2 regions of the Vibrio sp. 10N.261.51.F12 genome follow, and region 1 is predicted to be linked to the other one. Evidence: predicted binding sites of a transcription regulator. Region 1 holds the regulator's gene; the other holds the start of a gene.

What was found. Region 1 encodes PurR, which represses purine synthesis genes. Its sites were predicted from a motif close to TNANGNAAACGTTTNCNTNA; they were not measured.
Region 2: purT (formate-dependent phosphoribosylglycinamide formyltransferase) is a predicted target of PurR. The motif match lies at 1,768-1,787, and genes of this name have one in related genera.

Annotation. Positions count from the first base shown of each region.
Region 1 covers NZ_JBFROV010000016.1:253,193-256,399, forward strand. Annotated here, with positions in the region: gene AB4405_RS11420 (TVP38/TMEM64 family protein) at 1-322, opposite strand, end outside; gene AB4405_RS11425 (TfoX/Sxy family DNA transformation protein) at 446-1,036, opposite strand; cyclic di-GMP riboswitch class I at 1,150-1,233, opposite strand; gene purR (HTH-type transcriptional repressor PurR) at 1,406-2,416, opposite strand; gene torD (molecular chaperone TorD) at 2,764-3,207, opposite strand, start outside.
Region 2 covers NZ_JBFROV010000014.1:10,036-13,242, forward strand. Annotated here, with positions in the region: gene AB4405_RS07305 (CidB/LrgB family autolysis modulator) at 1-544, shown strand, start outside; gene cdd (cytidine deaminase) at 799-1,686, shown strand; gene purT (formate-dependent phosphoribosylglycinamide formyltransferase) at 1,846-3,021, shown strand; gene AB4405_RS07320 (thiopurine S-methyltransferase) at 3,168-3,207, opposite strand, start outside.

The sequences.
Region 1 (3,207 bases):
GTAGAAGAAAACGACTGCTAAGAAAAGCGAGCGTAGCGCCAATAGTACTTGCAAAAGAGACCAGCAATAAGCTCACCCAAAAACCAAATAACGCGGCGCCCAACAAAGTGACGACAGCGGCGCCTGGGACAGAGAAGGCGGTGATGGTGATATACAGAAAGAAATAGGTAAGCGCGGCAACCAAAAAATTATTGTCAATATAAGTGGCAAGCGCTGCCTGTTGTGCCTTGGCATTTTCTAAGGTCAGGTATTGTCCAAACTCTACGCCTAGAAAAACAATAACGGCAACAAATCCTAAGCCCAATAACAATTTTTTACTCATGTCCTACTCCATGTCGATAATGCATCTTTAGTATAAGACACGAACATCGGAATTTAACTTTCAAACAGATAAAAAAAAATCAGCTAATGGGCTGATTTTTTTATAAGTAAGAGAGAGCAAGTACTAATTGATATGATTGGCTAGCTCGTCGCGCTTGGCTTGTGGAATCACAGACCAGTGAGTACCATTAATCGCACCTTCTAACGCCCAAAGTAATTCGAGACCGACACTTGTCGAGTGTGTTTTTTGAATGGCCTTGAAGGCTTCAACGGATCCATGCTCTTGAAGTGAGTTCACCGATTCTATCCCCGCTTTTTTGAGCATGCGCTCTGTTGCAAGACGTAAATTCGGGAGATCTTTTAATCGGGTTGGTTTGCAGTCAGATTGTTTTACTTTTTCATCTTTTGCGTAATCCAACGCTGAGCGTGCGTAGCTCAATATTATTTCACTGTCATCCCAGCTATCTTCAGGTAGGGCAAAATATTTTGTCACTACTGGAAATCCGCGCTTTTTATAAACGTAAGGTTTGAAGCCGTTTTGCTTGAATGTCGCGACGGTTGTTGGGTTAGTTCTGATGTGTAATTTACTGTTCACTGCTAATGCAAACATCGTATCGTCAACAAAAATGCCAAATCCACCGAACATAGAGCGGGATTTGACTTTTCCAAGTTGAGCGAACAACTGCATCGAATTTTTTAATATTGGATTGTCCATATTTGTCTTTTCTCGGTGTTATTTGATTGTGTCACCAAAATCAGGTCCGAGAGTGTAGCAAACAGGCATCAATTCCTTGTTAAATTAAAAACAAGAATTCAGTGTCCTTTGCCATCGGTAACCCCGCTACCTACCATAAATGGTTTAGGCCGGAGGCTTTGCGTCCCAACTTTTCAGATGGTTTGCCCTGTGCGTGACTTTGTTAGAATAAAGAAAAAATGCGCTAATCTGCATTGAGATATAACTAAAGTGTGATGTTGCTTCAAAAATTAGACGGGTATTTGTGCTTAAGAGGTAACATAAACTAACAATAAGGCGTATAAAATCTGGGAACAAGATCAAAAAAAAGCGCCTAACTAGGCGCCTTTGTCATTTTTTTGTCAGGTTTTTGACAGAGTGGCGTTCAATTATCTCGGGGTGCATCTCAAATATACGTTTGTCATGACCTTTATCTTTTATGCGTTCTAGCAAAATCTCAAAGGCGTTCTTTCCGACACGACGTTTCGGTTGGTGAACCGTCGTCAGTGGTGGAGAAAAATACTCAGCAAGCTCAATGTTATCGTAACCAATCACAGAGATATCTTCTGGTACGTTCAAACCGAGTTGTTGTAAACGACTCATTAGGCCTAACGCCATCGTATCGTTAAAGCAGAACACGGCGCTTGGTCGTTCTTCCATTGCGGCAATACGATTCGCTGCGATGACCGCTGTGTCACACTCAAAGTTACCTTCAAATATACGGTCTTCTTTCATTTCGATGCCGGCTTCTGATAGCGCACGCTTGTAACCAATAATGCGTTCTTGGCACACCGCTTTTTCTAGGTGACCGCTCAAACATGCGATGTCCGTATGACCTTTATCAATTAGGTATTTTGTGGCGAGATAACCACCTTCCTCCGAATTATCAATGATCTTATCTGCTTGCGAGCTCTCAGGACCCCAGTCCATGATCACTTTAGGAATATCGGAGTGACGATCAAGCATGCTAAGAAGCTCTTCTGTGAGATCTGAACACATAACGAGAATACCGTCGACGCGCTTCTCTGCTAGCATCCGAATGTAATCTCTCTGCTTTTCATACACGCCACCAGTGTTACACAGAATTAATGTGTAACCTTGACGATAGCAATAGCTTTCAACGCCATCGATAACCTCGGAGAAGAATAAGTTCGTTGATTGTGTAACCAACATACCGATGGTTTTTGTTGAGTTACATTTTAAGCTTCGCGCAACGGCGCTTGGCGCGTAATTGAGTTCTTCTACGGCGGCGTTGACTTTTTCTTGTGTGGCTTCGGCAACAAAACGTGTTTTGTTAATAACGTGAGACACAGTAGTAGTTGAAACGCCAGCTAGACGGGCGACATCTTTGATTGTTGCCATAGCTTTATCCTATTAGTAACGGCTTTTGCGTATGGTCAGCAAAAACGTCGTTGCGGTAATGCAGCTTTGTTTAATTAAAAAAGCGCTTTGGTGTATGGAATGCGTACCGAGTAAGTGAACCTAGTGAAACATTGGATTCCAATTGTGGGTTAGCTATTCACCTGACAAGGACATAATAGCTAAAGATAGGAAAGCATGGGGCACTAAAATTTGGTTTTCGCATTGAAACGGCGGATTGTAATGCTAGTCGGTGACTCTAGCAACGTTTCAACCGACAAATTTGATGATAAATTAAAATTAATATGGGGTAACACCGCCACCTTGATTGATAGCGGTGTCTGCATCGGTTACTCAGCAGTTAAATAGTTAAGGTCTAACTGACAAAATGCAATGAGGAGTGTTGCTACCGCGGCGTAAAATCCAAATACATCATACTCTTTACATTTTTTTTCGAATTGAGGCAGCCATGTCATCAGGTGCTGATTAAGGTAATCAGCTTGCTCTAATAATGCGTTGTTGATGTGCGCCTCGGACTCCAGTTCATTAGAACGAATAATAAGGTTGCCGAGAAAGTCCAACTCTATCGCGAGGTGATCGGCTGGCTCATTTAAGTCTTCAGAGACGGCGACATTGTGTTTTTTTAACAGCTCGGTCATGTCATTAGCCGGTTTATCATTGAGAAGACCTGATTCACCTATGTACATTGAGGCATAAGGTAATGCGCCATGCTTATCTGATTTAAGAAATAGGTCACAAAAATCTGCGGATAGCTCAAGTTGGGCGTCTTCTCG
Region 2 (3,207 bases), on a different contig from region 1:
TTACTATCAAGACAACGAATGGATAAGTTATCTATTGCAACCAGCCGTGGTTGCCCTAGCCTACCCTTTATATGAACAACTGCCACAAATTCGCGCAAATTGGCGCATCATTATCTTAGCTTGTGGGGTAGGCAGTGTAGGCTCTATGTTTACCGCGTCCGTTATTGCGGTTTGGCTAGGTGCTGACATGCAATTAGTCGCGAGCTTATTAGGTAAATCCGTTACTACACCAATCGCAATGGAAGTCTCAAGTCATTTAGGTGGTGAGCCTGCGATCGCCGCAATACTTGTTTTATTGGTCGGCTTATTTGGTGCGATCTTAGCTTACCCTTTATATCAATTGCTCGGCGTCACACACCCGATTGCAAAAGGTCTGACTATGGGCACCGTTTCCCACGCACTTGGAACCGCAACATGCGCCGAAAAAGATCCAAGAGATGCCGCATTTAGTTCATTGGCCTTGGTTATTTGTGGGATCATAACCTCAGTGTTAGCACCTTCGTTTTTTGCCTTCGCTCTCTGGTTAAATCACGTTTTGGGCTAAGCGAGTATTGTGATTACCTCACTATCTGAGCGCAGTTCCGATTTTGGCTCAGTTACTGTTCTGGTTGAGCTAGGTATCTTGCTAGATCGTTGCTGCGCATCTTGACGCACCAACAAACGAGCATTGCGTGACATCACTCTAATTATGCAAAATGAATCATTGTTGCACCATTAATTGTGATGCAGATCGATATAAGTGATGATAAAGTTACATAGAATAAATAAAAACACTTATAGAAATTAAAGGGAACACGAATGACAGATCGTTTTGACTCTGTACTCAATGAAGCGCCAGCAATCATTAAGCAGTACTTAGAACCTATTGTCACCCATGAACAATTCGATGCGACGCTTAGCCCTAGCCAATTTGAAACGCTGCTTTCTCTTTCAGGGCTAGCCGATAATGAGCTGCGCCTGGCGTTGCTCCCTTTTGCAGCGGCATATTCCTATGCCCCTATTTCTGAGTTCTTTGTTGGTGCAATTGTTCGAGGGACGTCTGGTAAGCTCTATTTTGGTGCCAATATGGAGTTCCTTGGTGCTCAGCTCGGTCAAACGGTTCACGCAGAGCAATCGGCGATAAGTCACGCTTGGATGAAAGGTGAGCAAGGCGTCAAAGACATCACCATTAACTTCAGTCCTTGTGGGCACTGCCGCCAATTTATGAATGAATTGACCACCGCCCAACAGCTCGTCGTTCAGCTGCCTGAACGCGACGAAATGACATTACAGCAATACTTACCAGAAGCATTTGGTCCTGGGGACTTAGGGATCACCGATGGTTTAATGACGCCTCTTTCTCACGGTAAAGATATTAGCAATGTCAGTCTGTTAATGAAGCAAGCCGTTGACGCTTTGAACCGTAGCCATGCACCTTATACTAATAATCTTAGCGGCGTTGCTATCAAGATGAACGATGGTCGTTTATTTCAAGGTGCTTATGCCGAAAATGCGGCGTTTAACCCTAGTTTACCGCCGCTACAGGTTGCACTTGCTCAGCTATTATTGGCGAAACAATCGTTGAATGATATTAGTCTCGTTGCTTTGGTTGAGATGGCTGACGGCAAAATTAGCCACCTAGCAGACACTCAAGCTACGCTAGAAGCCATTAATCCAGACATTCAGGTCGAATACGCTACTATTTAAGCAATAAATAACGTGCTTCCAAGCTGAAGCACGTCTACCTTCCCAACTCAAAGTGATTCTCTTAATTACGGCATAAAACACGCGCGCAAACGATTGCTTTTTCTGTATAAATCAGTATTATTCACCGGAATTTTCCTGATTTATACACAAGGATCTAATATGTTTGGTACTGCAACGAGTGAAAATGCTACCCGAGTGTTATTACTGGGCTCAGGCGAGCTTGGTAAAGAAGTCGCTATTGAATGTCAGCGTCTCGGATTAGAGGTCATTGCGTGCGATCGATATCCTAACGCACCAGCCATGCAAGTTGCTCATCGCAGCTATGTACTCGACATGCTAGACGGTGATGCACTTGAAGCGATCATCACAAAAGAAAAACCTGATTTTGTCGTCCCAGAAATTGAAGCTATCGCCACAGAAAAGCTGGTGGAACTTGAAGCTCAAGGGCTAAATGTTGTGCCAACGGCAAACGCCACCAAGTTGACGATGAACCGCGAAGGTATTCGTCGACTTGCCGCAGAAGAACTTGGCCTTAATACCTCTCCTTATCGCTTTGCCGACAGCTACGAAGACTTCGTAAGCGCCGTAGAATACGTTGGTATCCCTTGCGTCGTAAAACCCGTAATGAGTTCTTCAGGCAAAGGCCAGAGTATCATTAAAAATCAAGACGATATCGATAACGCCTGGACGTATGCCCAAGAAGGTGGACGCACTGGTGCAGGACGTGTCATCGTAGAAGGTTTCATCGATTTTGATTATGAGATCACTCTACTCACTGTCCGTGCCGTGGACGGTGTGTCTTTTTGTGCGCCTATTGGGCACCGTCAAGAAGATGGTGATTATCGTGAATCGTGGCAACCACAAGTGATGTCTGAAAACGCGACTAAAGCCGCTGAATATACCGCTGAACAAGTGGTTAATGCGCTTGGTGGTTATGGTTTGTTTGGTGTTGAATTATTTGTAAAGGGAGATAAAGTCATTTTTAACGAAGTCTCTCCTCGCCCTCATGACACTGGCTTAGTGACGCTCATTTCACAAGAAATGTCAGAGTTTGCACTTCATGTGCGCGCATTCACAGGCATGCCTATCAATCACATCGCACAGTATGGCCCATCGGCTTCTGCAGTAATTCTTGGGCAAGGCACATCAGATAACATTCGTTTTACCGGTGTATCTGAGGCGGTTTCAATGCCTCAAACACAAGTTCGTTTATTTGGTAAGCCTGATATTGATGGTCGACGCCGACTAGGCGTTTCTCTGACTCGCCGTAAGTCGATTGAAAGCGCTATCGATGATGCGATTGACAGTGCGAAGCACGTGAAAGTGGTTTACTAACCTAATTAGCGGTATGCACGGTTGTTACATACTGTACGATTGTCGCCCCCGCTGCTTTCCACCAACCTGAAACATGAATGCAGAGAGATAGTAGCCCAAATAGCCGCTATCTCTCGTTATCATATCCAAACTAACCACTGATCAGACTATTTTAACGACTCAATTAGCCACACATCCTCACAGAAA